Regions from separate parts of the Parageobacillus caldoxylosilyticus genome, predicted to be linked through region 1. Evidence: riboswitches for the same ligand, from Rfam matches in the RefSeq annotation. Region 1 holds a riboswitch; each other region holds the start of a gene.
What was found. Region 1 has a riboswitch for cobalamin ahead of BV455_RS18265 (HoxN/HupN/NixA family nickel/cobalt transporter). Riboswitches for the same ligand answer to the same signal wherever they lie in the genome.

Region 1 (5,035 bases):
GCTTCCGGTCGTTAGCATAATGACGCCTTGTTTTTTCGCAGCGAGCTCGGCTGCTTCTTCATAACTGTCAACAAACGTGACGCGCTCATAAGCAACAGGAGCCGCTTGCCGTTCGTAACGGATATATGGAACCCCCGCGTCTGCGGCAGCTTGTATCGCGTTTTTCGACGCTTCTTCGGCAAACGGATGGCTCGCGTCCACCACCGCTTTCGCTTTCTTTGCGCGGATCAACTCCGCCAATTGATCCGCCGCCAGCCGTCCGAGATGCACCGCTAAGCCGGAAGCGCGCAGCTGCTCCGCCGCATGTTCTGTAACGACGGTCGCCAATACATCATAGCCCGCCTGTTGGATGCAAAGCGCCAGTTCTCGGGCATCGCTCGTTCCCGCTAATACGATAATCATGCCAGTTCCTCCTTAATGATGATGGTGGTGGTGATGATGCTCCGCTGCATGAAGCCGATATTGGCACATATCGCAGTTCATCATAACCTTCTTGCCAAGCGCCTCTTCTAATCTGTCAAGCACAATCGTTTTTAATTTTGGATGAAACCCAAAGTAGCCGGCTAACACAAAATCGACTTTGGGATACTGGAAACGAAATTGTTTTACTTTTTCTTCAAGACGCTTGATGAGCACGCCGGTAAACAAAAAGTACGGCAAAACCACCACTTTCCGCGCCCCTAGCTTCACGCAACGTTCCACTCCATCTTCTAACGACGGTGTCGTTACTCCCATAAATGCTGGTTCTACGAGGAAATAGTTCGTTTGTTCCCAAAATAAACGGGAAATTTTATATAAATCGCTGTTCGCATCAGGATCGCTTCCCCCGCGCCCAAGCAGCACCACCGCTGTTTCCGGGTCGGGATTTTCTATATTTTCACCGATTTCTTGCAATCTCGTTTTTAAGATCGAAAATGTTTGCTTGTGAATGCCAATTGGCCGGCCATAGATGAACGACACATACGGATAATGCTTCTTCGCTTCATCGATCTCTGCCGGAATATGCAGCTTCGAATGTCCCGCTGACAGTAAAATCATCGGAATTACGATAATTTCGCGAGCCCCGGCGGCAACGCAACGATCGATCCCTCCGCGAATTGTCGGCAGTCCAAATTCTAAAAAACTCGTTTCGACATGTATGGATGTTTTGATGCTTGGCTTTAATTGTTCGACAAACTGCCGAACTTGGTTGTTCCCTTCTGGGTCGCGGCTGCCGTGCCCGACAAATAATACTGCTTTCATTCATTTTCTTCCCCCTTATTCTCCGCAGGCAGGCACTTCGATTTTTGCCGCCTGCTTCGCTTCTTGATACACAAATCCGCCAACTTGTTTCACCCGTTGGAAAAACTTATGAAATCGTTCGTTCGTGTGCGCGCGTTCCTTATATTCTTGAATAATGCGGGTGATAACGGACACAATTTCACTAGGCGGAATTCCTTCAGCGACAAGTTGTCCAGGATGTGCGTTTCTTCCAACCGTTTTTCCTCCTAAAAATAAGTCGAATGCTCCTTTCCGATAGACGATTCCGATATCTTCCCGCACCGCTCCGTAACACGCCATGCCGCAGCCGTTTACACCGAGCTTCAATTCTTTCGGAAGCGCCATTCCCGCAAGCTGATCGTATAACTCTTCTGTGTATGGAATCGCGTCTTTTTTCTCACCGTCGCAAAAATCGCAAGCTTTCAACGTCAGTACATCCCCGACAGGGGCAACGGTCAGTCCCGCTTCTTTCAGTCTAGCGATGATACGGTCTGGATCAGAAGTAGGCACTTCCAGCTTCAAATAATGATCCGGGGTATACATCATTGTTCCGTCTTCACCGACGATGTCAGCTAGTACCATCATCTGTTTTGGCGTAAAATGTTTGTTCGCTACTCCCGGGCTAACCGCAATTTCGAAAATCGCCGGTGCAAACGACGCGGTGTCATCATGGCCAATCGCCAATTTTTGCAACGCTTCTTCCGCGATTTCTCTTACCGGTTTTGGTTTCGTTTGATCAAGCGCCCACGGCTCCGCTTCTTGGCGAAGCCGTTCGTGTGGTTTCAGCGGCTGTTCAGCGGCGCTTAACGTATATTTTCGCTGGTATCCGCGCGGTGTGATCATCAGTCCGTCGTATACAAACGTTGAAGAATTGCCGATAATAACGGTCGTTAACATTCCGATATCGTAATCGAGCATATGCTCTAAATCCGTCAATACGATATGTTGCCGCGCACGATAAGCGCTTTTCACTAATCCGACCGGAGTATTTGGCGATCGATAACGCAAAAGAATACGCTGCGCTTCGACAATTTGCCGCGTGCGTCGTCCGCTTTTCGGATTATATAGAGCGATGACAAAATCGGCAGCGGCTGCCGCTTCGATCCGTTTTTCAATAAGCGACCAAGGCGTTAGGTGATCGCTTAAACTAATGGTGCACGCATCATGCATAATTGGGGCACCTAAAAGAGCGGCACATGAGTGAATGGCCGAAATGCCTGGGATGACTTCCACTTCGATATCGCTTTCTCGCGTCCAGCCTTTTTCGATGAGCACCTCATACACAAGCCCTGCCATTCCATACACGCCCGCGTCCCCGCTGGAAATGACGGCAACCGTTTTTCCGCGTTCCGCCCATTTCACCGCCTCTTGCGCACGGCTTACTTCTTCCGTCATTCCAGTGCGAATCACTTGTTTATTGCCAATAAAATCCGCAACTAGGTCAATGTACGTTTTATAACCGATAATAATATCGCTTTCTTCAATTGCTTCCCGCGCCCGCTTTGTCATATGTTCTTTGCTGCCTGGACCAAATCCGACGATTAATAATTTTCCTTTCATACTACGCTCCCCCTTTCCACGTTTCGACAATGATGGATATCCCTAACCATAAACTGTAAAAACTAGTGGCAGCTCCAATAATCAAAAACACTTTTTCTCTCATTCTTGCTTTCATAAATCCCCAGGAAAGACAAAAAGTCATTCCAATCGTTGCGATCAATAGGCCTACGACAAATAAGCTAAGCTGTAGCGCCGCTATGCTCATATTTTCTTTCCCGGCTGCATGTGCTAAAATAGCCAGCTGCGTTGGGCTTTCCACCCCAATCCCATGAAGAATGCCAATAATAAACGCGCTGATCCAGCCGAAGCGCAAAAACGAAACAGTACTTTCTTTCTTTTTGTTTTTCTGAAAATATCGAGTCATTTTATCTATCAATTCGTATAACACCTTTATTCGGCTTTTAACCTCATTTTTATAGAAAAGCGAAAATAACATCATTCCTCCGAGAATAATAAGCGTACACCCAACCGTCGCCTCTAAAATACGGATGGTCGAAGAAGGAAGATGAAATCCAAGAAAAATAGCGATCAGTCCCATAAAAAACACTATAGACCCGTGACCAAACGCATACATAATCCCTAGCGATACTTGCCTTTTACGGTGCGTCTCGCTCCCAACCATATCAGCAATAGCAGCAACATGATCACTATCCATCCCATGACGAATTCCGAGAAAAACTGCCAGCATGGCATATGTCACAAATTCCAATGTTACACCCCTCGCTTTGCCAATTTGTGCTTCTTTTTTGCAAAATAAAAAGCACCTCTATACGCAGAGGTGCAGAAAAATGCATACAAATATAGCCAAAAAGTATGCCATTCTCCCGCACGTCTACCTATAATCCCGTAGGTATCCGTCCGAACAAATAAGGCAGGTCTCCTGACTTAGGATCATCGCTTTGCTGCGCCTTCCCGAAGTTTCCTTCAGTGACATCATGCAACAAAGCTCCCCATCACAGTGGCGGGTACCGTGACGGATTTTCACCGTACTTCCCTTTTAAGCCTGTTCTCTGATGAGAAAGGCACCTTATTTGCTTGGCATATGATATCAATTTTTCATAGAACATTTCTGTTATTCATAGTAGTACAAATTTTCAAACGGCGTCAATCACTTTTTTTCAGCAAGTCCGTTTTTGCCAATACAATCCCGTCGCGATCCGCATATACATAGGCGCCTGGCTCCCAAAGAACACCGCCAAATTCAAGCGCGACATCCCGCTTTCCTTTTCCTTCTTTTTTGCTTTTCACGGGGCATGTACCGATCGCCATCACCCCAAGCGGCATATTGGCGATCTCTGCAGAATCGCGAATGCAGCCATGGATAATCACGCCCGCAAGTCCACGATCGCAGGCGATTTGCGCCAAACGATCTCCAAGCAGCGCGCAATTGCGTGAGCCTTTTCCGTCCACAACTAACACTGTTCCCGCAGGAACCGTTTCTAACGCCTCGCGGACGAGCACATTATCCTCCAATACATCGACTGTCGCAATCGGTCCGGAAAATTCCATTTTGCCGCCATATGATTGCATTGGCAGCTGGCAAACTTGCAATTCACCTAAAAATTCATCGCATAAATCTGCTGTTTTCACCATCATTCCCTCCTCGCTACGTCTTATATTTGACATATTTGTCGAAACTCCTTCTTTTTCCACAAAAAAACAGACAAGCGACATTGCTTGTCTGTTAGAGACTGGGCTAGCTGGATTCGAACCAGCGCATCACGGAGTCAAAGTCCGTTGCCTTACCGCTTGGCTATAGCCCAACGATCACTGTTTAACGTTTTCTTCGCAAGAGATTTTCCATTCCTATTATTTCCCGCATTTTTTTCTCTTTATACATGCCGGACAGCGATATGCAAAATATGCCACACATCACGAACGTAGTTCATACAATAAAATCTGCTGCTTGTTGTCCCTTTTCTTGAGATAAAGCCGTTTTGCACTTTGCTTATCATCGATGTATGTCCCTCGATGTTTTGCAAACAATAATGTCACTATTTCAAGAACCTCTGCCCGCCTGGTTGATTCGCCGCAACCACCATACATGCTTCCCGGCATGGTATCATTCACGAAAATTCGCGCAGAAAATCCACGACTTTTGCACTACAAAGAATGGCAACATTTTCATTCACCATCGCTCTATCTTTTTGACTAATGCAATACCATGTAAAAAGGAGGGAAGTAGCCGTGAACAAAGCGACAATCGTGGCGATAC
Region 2 (5,035 bases), 1.4 Mb from region 1:
GTCGACTTCTTCATACGCTTTAATCCAGCGCAATGGATTGGTTCGATAGCCGTCAAACGGACGGTCAAAGCCAAGCTGATGGGCGCGGACGTTGGCATAAAATTTAATGTAGGCGCTTAAATCGTACATATCAATGCCATCGATATCGTTGCCGATAATGTAATTGGCCCATTCGATTTCCAGTTCGGCCGCTTTAACGAACGTTTCCCGCACGAATTCAGCGAGCTGAGGAGTATTGTATTCTTGGTATTCGTTCAGTACTTCTTTAAAAATTTTCGCGAACAGATCGACATGGATATGTTCGTCCCGATTGATATAATTAATCATCGTGCTTGTCGCGACCATTTTTTGATTGCGCGCCAAATTGTAAAAGAAAGCAAACCCGGAGTAGAAAAACAATCCTTCTAAAATCACGTCATAGACAATCGATTTTAATAAGTTTTCGACGTTCGGATTTTCGGCAAACGCTTTGTAGCCGTTCGTGACAAAATCGTTTCGCTTGCGCAAAATCGGCTCATTCCGCCAAAATTCAAACACTTCGTCCTGTTTTTGTTTCGGCACAAGGCTTGAAAGCACGTAAGAATACGAATGGTTATGAATGACTTCCTGCTGGGCAAGCATGATCATGAGCGCGTTAATGCTCGAATCGGTAATATAATCGGCGACCCTGCCGGCGTAATCGGTTTGGATGCTGTCAAGCAGGGCGAGCAGGCCGATAATTTTCAAAAACGCGTCTTGCTCGCGCTCTGTTAGCAATGGAAATTGCTTGACATCTTGCGACATATTGATTTCAAATGGCGTCCAAAAGTTGGCCAGCATCCGTTTATATTTGGCGTACGCCCACGGGTAGGCGACATCGTCCCAGTTCAGGACGTTTGAGCATTTGCCGTTAATGATGCGTGTCGAGCGGTTGGGCGCTTCCGGGTCCATGATGACTCTTTTCGTTAATGCATGTGCCATGTTTTGTCCCCTTAACTTGCGCATGATTCGCATTCAGTGATCGTACTGGAAGTAGAACGGACGTAATAGGTTGTTTTTAGTCCTGACTTCCAGGCGGTGAGATGAAGGTCTAACAGTTCTTTTGCTTTAATCGTGTTCATGACGTAAAAGTTGAACGAAATCGCCTGGTCGATATGGCGTTGGCGAGCTGCGTTCTGCTTGATACTCCAATGCTGATCGATATGGTACGCCGATTTATAGTACCATGTTGTTTTTTCATTTAAATCAGGTGCAGTGACCGGGATTTTGTAATCTTTCTTTTCTTCGGCGTACACTTTTGAAAAGATCGGATCAATGCTTGCGGTGCTGCCGGCGATAATCGACGTCGAGGCGTTTGGCGCAACCGCCAGGACGTAACCGTTGCGCATGCCGTGTTTGGCGACTTGTTTTTTCAGCGTGTCCCAGTCGACGTTATCGTGGCGACGGTAGCCTCGTTTGTCAAAATAGGCGCCCGTCTGCCATTCAGACCCTGGAAACGCCGGATAGCTTCCTTTTTCTTTCGCAAGCTCCATGCTCGCTTTGATGGCTAAGTAAGCAATTTTTTCGTACAGCTTGTCCGCATATTCAACTGCTTCATCCGATTCCCAGCGAACGCCTTTTAACGCAAGCAAATGGTGCCAGCCGAACGTGCCAAGCCCGACGGCGCGGTATTTTTGATTGGTAAGCTGCGCTTGCAGGACAGGAATGTTGTTTAAGTCAATGACGTTGTCAAGCATGCGCATTTGAATTGGAATGAGCCGCTCGAGCACATCGTCAGTGACGGCGCGGGCAAGATTGATGGACGACAAATTGCAGACGACAAAATCGCCCGGGATTTTTTCAATGATAACCTTTCCGTCCTTTGTATATTGCTTTTCTACGACGGTTGGGCTTTGGTTTTGCGCGATTTCCGTGCAAAGGTTGCTGCAGTAAATCATGCCGAGATGCGCGTTCGGGTTTTTCCGGTTCACTTCATCACGGTAAAACATAAACGGTGTCCCTGACTCTAGTTGGCTGCGCATAATGCTTTTCATGATTTCAATCGCCGGTACTTTTTCTTTAGAAAGTCGCGCTTCTTGAACACATTGCCAGTATTTTTCGCGGAAGCTGCCGCGCCCTTTTTCTTCATCATAAAAGTCCTCCAGGCTAAATCCCATCACTTTCCGCACTTCATGCGGGTCAAACAAATACCAATCGCCGCGCTTTTCCACTTGCTCCATAAACAAATCAGGAATGCAGACGCCCGTAAATAAATCGTGCGTTCTCATCCGTTCGTCGCCGTTATTTAATTTCGCGTCCAAAAAGGCGAAAATATCTTTATGCCACACGTCTAAGTAAACGGAAATCGCGCCTTTGCGCTGCCCTAATTGATCGACGCTGACGGCGGTGTTATTGAGCTGCTTCATCCATGGAATCACGCCGGAGGAAACGCCTTTAAAGCCCTTGATGTCGCTGCCGCGGCTTCTGATTTTGCCAAGATAGACGCCGATTCCCCCGCCCGATTTCGAAAGGTTGGCGATATCGGTATTGCTGTCGTAAATGCTTTGCAGGCTGTCATCGACAGTATCGACAAAGCAGCTTGACAGTTGTCCACAGCGTTTGCCGGCGTTTGCCAAAGTCGGTGTGGCAACGGTCATGTACAAGTTGCTTAACGCCCAGTACGCTTCTTGGATAAGGGCAAGACGGCGCTGTTTTGGCTCTTTGGCCATTAGCGTCATTGCGATGATAAGAAACCGCTCTTGCGGAAGCTCATATAAGTTGCGTTCGTAGTCGCGGGCAAGGTAGCGATCGGCAAGTGTGCGCAAGCCGATATAGGTAAACAGCTTGTCTTTTTCCGGATCGATAAGTTTGGCGAGTTCCGTGATTTCTTCTTTTGTATAATCTTCCAAAAGGAAACGATGATACACTCCCTTTGCGACAAGTGTAGCAATTAAATCATAAAGGCTGCCGTAGCGTTGCGTTTCATCGTATCCGCGCTGCTTTGCTGCTTCTTTGTATAATTGTTCTAAATAAATGCGGGTGCAGACAAATGTCCATTCCGGTTCCGTTTCGCTAATATAGGAAAGTCCTTCTAGTATGAGATAATGAAAGAGCTGCTCGACAGACATGACCTTTTTATGTTCGATCAAGCGGATGATGCGTTCGGTATAGTCGTCTGTCCGTAAGTGTGGAAAATCGCTTGTCATGCGGCGGATAAAGGAAATGAGTTTCTCGCGGGAAAATGGCTCCGCTTGTCCATTTTCTTTCGTAATCATCGTATTGCTTGTTTGCAACGCCATCGTTTTCTCCTCCTTATCGTCCATAAAAAAATCCACTCGGGTCAACGAGTGGATGAAACGACAGCATAAAAAGGGCAGGGGAATCCCTTTTCCACCATCGTTTCATCTTCCCGCTCCCCGGAGAACATGAAACGCAACCAAGCAAGGCAGGTCTCCTGACTCGTGCTTCTTCCTACTTTGGATCCTTCCCATATGCGCGCCCAAGCGAGCTTTCGCATACAGTGGATGCTCCATTTCGTCCGCACATACAGTTGCGGGGGCAGTTCTGGATTCTCACCAGATTCCCTATTAAGTCCGAACGGACACCATTGCTTGTGGTTTTACTATATATAGTTGTTTGATCAACAAAAAACACAATATATAGTATTTTGTTGTTGGTATAAGCATATAATAAAACGCTGGAAAATTCAACTATGATTTTACGACAAAAAGGAAAAATGAGAAATGCTGTTTCGTTGTCCAAGCATTTCTCATTGGCGTGGAGTATGGAATTTTAGCAATAAAATTTGAAGCAGCCGTCCGATACATATCCCAGGAATGGCAAACAGCATCGGCAGCCAAATAGGACCGAAAAATATGCCCAAAAATGTAACGTGCGAGGAATACATCAGACCGACGGTAACGAAATAGGCGGAAAATACAAACGGCAGGAACGAATAAGGAGTTTTTCCTCCGCCAGCATCTTTGAACGCGTCCCACATCGCGTAAAAATATAAACATGGATAAAACATGAGCCACTCAAAGTCAATGATGTGGCTGGCCTCATGAGTATTTCCTAAAAAACTTAACCGAATGGCCTCGTTAAACCGTGATTGAGTATTAATAACAAACTCCAGGAAGATAAATAAAGCACCTTTAAAATATTTTCTATTTAAAATTTGCCCAAATCCAGGTAGTGCAATGCTCCACAATAACTGTTCTATTGCCTTCACGTTTTCTAACCCTTTACTAAAAATAAGTTGCTTCAAGATTGCATTGCCTGTTATTGCGATGAAAAGGGAATTGCACCTCCTTGATATTTACTGCAATTACATTATTTAACAAGAAGCAATATTTTATGCTTTTTTACAATAATTAAATGGAATGTTTCTTTTTTGTAAATAAATAGTTTTATGGAATAAAATGCTTGTCCATCATATTATTGGTTAACATAATCCAAAAATATTTTCTTTAAATTTTTCAGAATAATTAATATAATATTAATGTAATGAATTTTGTTGAATAACAAAGGGGGAAAAAATGTGAAGGGGCTTAAATCCGTTTTGCTTTGGGGTCTTATTTCTGTACTTGGAGCAGCAGGATTTGCGATCCTCGCGTTAAGCCGTGGCGAAACGGTTAATGCGATTTGGCTGATTGTTGCTGCTGTATGTACGTATGCGGTGGCCTACCGTTTTTACAGCAAGTTTATCGCCCGCAAAGTATTTGGGCTTGATGACAATCGCAAAACGCCTGCCGAGGTGTTTAACGACGGAAAAGATTATGTGCCGACAAACAAATGGGTGTTGTTCGGCCATCACTTTGCGGCGATCGCCGGCGCCGGCCCGCTTGTTGGACCGATTTTGGCGGCGCAAATGGGATATTTGCCGGGAACGCTCTGGATTGTGATCGGTGTTGTGTTAGGCGGAGCCGTGCAAGACTTTGTTATTTTATTCGCTTCGATGCGCCGCAATGGCAAATCGCTTGGCGAAATGGTGAAAGAAGAAATCGGTCCTGTGACAGGTTTCATTGCCGCTCTTGGTATTTTGGGAATCATGATTATTTTATTGGCTGTTTTGGCA
Region 3 (5,035 bases), 580 kb from region 1:
ATCATAAAGCACTTGTTTACGCTGATAGCGGTAAGACACGTTGTTTACTTCCAGCACATCGATCACATCTTTCTTTTCATTCTTCGGAAAAATAATAACGCAAACAGCGGGGCGCCAATCAAGGAAGTAATGACACCAATCGGCAATTCGCGCGGCGAAATGATCGTGCGCGCCAGCAAATCGGCAAGCACGAGAAATGCCCCACCATAGAGCAAAGACAACGGCAACAACAAACGGTGGTTCGGACCGCAGACAAGGCGGACCATATGGGGAACGACGAGCCCGACAAATCCGATCGTCCCCGACACCGATACGGCCGCCCCTGTCAATAACGAAGCCCCCGTTAAAATCATGATTTTGCGGCGCATCACGTTCACCCCGACATGGAGCGCCGCCGCTTCGCCAAAGGCAAACGCATTAAGCTCGCGCGCATTCAGAAGAAGCAAGACGACTCCGAGCAGAAAAAACGGAAGGAGAAGCACCGTATATTTCCAGCCCCGCATCGCGACGCTTCCCATCAGCCAGGCAATAATTTGCCGCAATTCTTCCCCGGTCAGCGCAATCATCAAAGAGATAAGGGCGCTGAAAAACGCTCCAAATATAATCCCGGCCAAAATGATCGTCTCCACCGACATTTGCCGTTCCACGGCCCTTGTAAATAAAAGCACAAGCGCGAGCGTCGCCAGCCCAAATAAAATGCTGACGATCGGCAAAGTAAACGTGCCAAAGAGCGGCAGTTGAATACCGAAAAAAATGACGAGCACCGCACCGACGGAAGCGCCGGATGACACGCCGAGCGTATACGGATCGGCAAGCGCATTTTTTAACAGCCCTTGAAACGCCGCGCCCGCGACCGCCAACGACGCACCAACGAGAAACGCGAGCACCACGCGCGGAAGGCGGATCATCATCACGATTTGCACAAGATCATCGGGAGCATCGCCGCCGGACAGCGGCAATCCAAGCCAGGCCGAAAAAAGAATCTTGATAATAGTAGAAAAGGGAATCGATAACGAACCTATCGATATCCCTAATAAAAGCGAGACCGCCGCAACCGTTGCGGCAATGATATACATCGATGCATTACTTAAAGATTTCCGGGTAAATAACTTTTGCAAGTTCCTCTACTCCTTCAACAAGACGCGGGCCCGGACGGCTGACTAAATCGGTATTGACATCATATACCCGCTTGTTTTTCACCGCTGGAACATCTTTCCACGCCGCGCGTTCTAACACCTGTTTCGCTCCGCCGTAGGTAGTAACAATCACATCCGGTTTGTATGCCACCGCTTTTTCTTCCGTCACCATCGGCCATCCTTCCAGGCCGCCGGCAACGTTTTTCGCCGAAATGGCCTGAATCATCTCATCTATAAACGTTCCTTTTCCGGCCGTATAAATTTGCGGCGGCGGCGATACTTCCACCCATACTTTCGTTTGCTCTTCCGGTTTAATTTGTTTTGCCTTTTCTTTTATTTCTTCCAGTTTCGTTTTCATATTGTTGATAATTTCTTGCGCTTTGCCGGCAGTTCCAGTTGCCTTGCCAATCAATTCGATCGAATGGTATACATCAGCAAACGATTTCGCATCATTGACTACTAGCACCGTAATGCCTGCATCTTTCAGCTGCTTGAGCCCGTCTTTTGAGTTGTGCGCGCCTGACGCATGAGCGAGAACTAAATCCGGTTTCAACGAAATAATTTTTTCAATGTTGAAATCCATGCCGCCGATTTTTTCTTTCTTTTTCACATCTTCCGGATAGTTGTCAAAATCGCTGACGCCAACGATTTTGTCGCCTAATCCCAACGCATAGGCAATTTCCGTGTTGCTTGGAATTAAGGAAACGATTTTTTTCGGTTCTGACTTAATCGTCACTTCTTCCCCTAATCCATCTTTCACCGTTACCGGAAACGCGGCTTGCGATTGTTCCGTTTTTGTTGCTTCTTTGTTCGCAGGCGCTTTGCTTTCGTTCGCCCCGCTGCATCCGAACAATAGGCCGAATGTCAGGACGACGACAAGCAGCGCGATGTACTGTTTCCACTTTCTCATTGCTGTTCCCCCTTTTTACAGAAATAAAAAAACTCATTCCGAATGGGAATGAGCAAGAAACGGCAATATGTATGCATAAAGGCAGCCACCGTTGCCGTTTCCTACTCTCACCCCCGAAGATTAGGAAACGCATAAGCAGGCAAGGCAGGTCTACTGACTCATGCTTCATCCTACTCTGAACCTTCCCATACGGCAAACGGCGCATGCCATCGTACCGTACAGTGGCGATTTCATTTCGTCCGCATTTACAGTTGCGGGGACAGTTCTGGACTTTCACCAGATTCCCTATTAAGCCGTGCGGAGCGAATCGCTCCATTGGCACCTTGCTGCGAATGTATAAAATTGTCGAACAATTGACAGTTATAATATTAAAGGATAAGAAAAACTTTGGCAATAAAAAAATGAAAGTTTCATGGAATTCAAGGTATGTAAAAATCCCCCGATGGCGGGGGACAAAGGAACCATTCAATGATTAATATAGCGTTCAAACACAAAACCGAAGTCTTTTACCGTATATTTTGTCTTCGCGTCAACGAGCCATTGAAACGCGAGTTCATTCACTGCTTTGAAATCAGCCAAGAAATTATTTGTGTCACTTTTTACGCGCCCGAATACATTCGCGGTCAATTCCAAACTTTTGTGCGCGTACTCCAGCTTCGTTTCGTTTTCATGACAAAGCTCGGCGATGGCGAGCAGCGATTTATATAAATCTTTTAGTTCTTCTAAATACTTTTTATGAACGTCAATCGAATAGACATGGGCACCGATTTTAAATTTAATCTCCACGTCTAGATCAACGGTTCCCGCTGTTTCGAGCGACACGTCGGAAATCGGATGCTTGTAATAATCATAGCGGCGCAATACGCGTTTCTTGCTGGTTGCGCTCGTGCCATCCAAATGAATAAGCGCTTTATTCGTAAAACAATACTCATCTGATTTCGATTTAATTAAGAAATAAATCTTTTCCCCATCTTCATGCATTACGTAATCATCGGCATCAACTTTATCGTAGTTTTCCGGCTTAATGACCGAGCCGATATCACTTAATCCAAGCACATCAGCGGCGACTTTTCCAAACATCATACAGCCCCTCTCTTTAAAGGTACTTATTAGTTTATTATATCATATGGTTTTTCATTCCCGAATCTTTAGGCAAAAATAAGATCCAACGCGTTCGGAAAACGCGTTGGATTTTATCACTGCAGTTCATCTCCGAAACTAGAGTCTTTGTTTGTTAATTTTAAGAAAAGCAAATATACAAGGCCAATAGCGAGCCAAATCAACCCAAGTTTTTTGCTTAGCGGATCAAGGCTATACCATACATAGCCGATAATCACTAGACCGATAAGTGGAAAAAGAAGGTGGTTCAAATAATCTTTGCTTCCTTGTTTGCGCAGAAAATAGTTGATCACGGAAGCGTGCAAGAACAGAAATGCTGTTAATGCCCCAAAGTTGACAAGCGAAGCAAGCTTATCAATTTGCGAGGCAAAAGCGGTAGTAACAATAAGGGAAATGACAGCGACAATTATGGTGCTAACATATGGTGTTTGAAATTCTGGGTGTACTTTTGACAATATTTTTGGCAGTTTTCTGTCCCTTCCCATGCTATACAGGATTCGCGAAATAGCCGCTTGTGCTACGAGCGCATTGGCAATCCCCCATGAAAATGCCGTCGCCAAAATCGTTGTCCACTTCAGCCATGAACCGCCGGCGATTTCAGCAATTTGGTAAAAAGCAACATCCGCGTTTTTAAACGTTGTATAGTCGGGCCAAATGAGAGCGGCTACCCACGTTTGAATGATGAAAAGCACCCCTACTGTTAATAAAGAAAATACAATAGCCTTGCCAATCGATTTTTTTCCGCCTTTCGTTTCCTCGGCCAGCGTCGAAATGGCGTCAAAGCCAAGAAAACTTAACACGGCGATCGAAACAGCCCCCATTACCATTCCCATGCTAAAATGATGCGGGTCGTATAACGGCTTAAAGCTGAACTGTGCTCCGTTTACCCCTTTCGCGACGGCAATAATGCCGGTTACCACGAAAATCGTCAAAACGATTAACTCTAAAATGACGATGATTTTATTCGCTCTCGCTGTTATTTCAATGCCAAGAATATTGATCACCGTATTAATCCCAATGAACAGCACTAACCATACATAAATTGGAATTTGTGGAACAATATCAGCTAAAGCCGCCGCACTGACGAGATATAGCAAGGCTGGAACAAAAATATAGTCTAATAATATCACCCAGCCGGCAATAAAACCTACATGCTCGTTAATCCCCCGCTGTGCATAGGAGTAGACAGATCCGGCAATGGGGAACGCTTCGGACATGCGCGCATAACTAAGTGCTGTAAAAATCATTCCTATCATTCCGATAAGGTAGGCAAGGGCAACCATGCCTTTGGAGCCTTCCGCTACATATCCATAAATACCAAAAGGAGCAATTGGCACCATAAATACAAGTCCATAAATAAGCAAATCCAAAAAGCTTAATGAACGCTTTAATTCCTGCTTATATCCAAGCTGTTCAATAGTTATCTGTTCCGTCTGCTTTGCTTCCATCTGTGCCATTGCCCTTCACCCCTTTACAATTGGAATAATTCAATTTGATATGCCTCGAGCACCCAGCGTGGCACGAAGAATCGGGCCGTAACCAGCGGATCTACCACCTGGCTGATTTGCGTCTGTCCAACCGCGCTCATCAGCATTGTTAAATGATTTAATGTTAAATCGGTATGGGGAAGAAGCAAATCCACCATCTCTTCCACCGACTGCTTCACCGCTTCATCTAATGTTTTGGCAGATACGATCGTCGCGATGCCTTCCTCGTTTTGCAAAAGAGGATGTTTTAAGGAATGACCTTTAATAACGTGAAACGTAACTGTCACTTCCCCTGGAATTTCGATGCCGGACACACCGATTTCTCCGTCCCCCATCGCTGCATGCAAATCCCCTAACGCAAAAAGGGCACCTTCGACAAAAAC

Region 2: another riboswitch for cobalamin. It lies ahead of BV455_RS05695 (ribonucleoside-diphosphate reductase subunit alpha); the one in region 1 lies ahead of BV455_RS18265 (HoxN/HupN/NixA family nickel/cobalt transporter).
Region 3: another riboswitch for cobalamin. It lies ahead of BV455_RS15485 (ABC transporter substrate-binding protein); the one in region 1 lies ahead of BV455_RS18265 (HoxN/HupN/NixA family nickel/cobalt transporter).

The regions. Positions count from the first base shown of each region.
Region 1 covers NZ_CP040553.1:3,592,028-3,597,062, reverse strand. The annotation lists gene cobK (precorrin-6A reductase) at 1-402, opposite strand, end outside; gene BV455_RS18275 (sirohydrochlorin chelatase) at 415-1,242, opposite strand; gene cobJ (precorrin-3B C(17)-methyltransferase) at 1,258-2,820, opposite strand; gene BV455_RS18265 (HoxN/HupN/NixA family nickel/cobalt transporter) at 2,822-3,520, opposite strand; cobalamin riboswitch at 3,674-3,865, opposite strand; gene rraA (ribonuclease E activity regulator RraA) at 3,925-4,410, opposite strand; tRNA gene BV455_RS18255 (tRNA-Gln) at 4,512-4,583, opposite strand; gene BV455_RS18250 (glycerophosphodiester phosphodiesterase) at 5,008-5,035, shown strand, end outside.
Region 2 covers NZ_CP040553.1:1,124,218-1,129,252, reverse strand. The annotation lists gene BV455_RS05700 (ribonucleotide-diphosphate reductase subunit beta) at 1-960, opposite strand, end outside; gene BV455_RS05695 (ribonucleoside-diphosphate reductase subunit alpha) at 972-3,257, opposite strand; cobalamin riboswitch at 3,386-3,583, opposite strand; gene BV455_RS05690 (DUF5683 domain-containing protein) at 3,728-4,189, opposite strand; gene BV455_RS05685 (carbon starvation CstA family protein) at 4,499-5,035, shown strand, end outside.
Region 3 covers NZ_CP040553.1:3,007,648-3,012,682, reverse strand. The annotation lists gene BV455_RS15495 (adenosylcobinamide amidohydrolase) at 1-63, opposite strand, end outside; gene BV455_RS15490 (FecCD family ABC transporter permease) at 63-1,118, opposite strand; gene BV455_RS15485 (ABC transporter substrate-binding protein) at 1,084-2,046, opposite strand; cobalamin riboswitch at 2,173-2,386, opposite strand; gene BV455_RS15480 (PH domain-containing protein) at 2,512-3,126, opposite strand; gene BV455_RS15475 (APC family permease) at 3,243-4,622, opposite strand; gene BV455_RS15470 (acetamidase/formamidase family protein) at 4,637-5,035, opposite strand, start outside.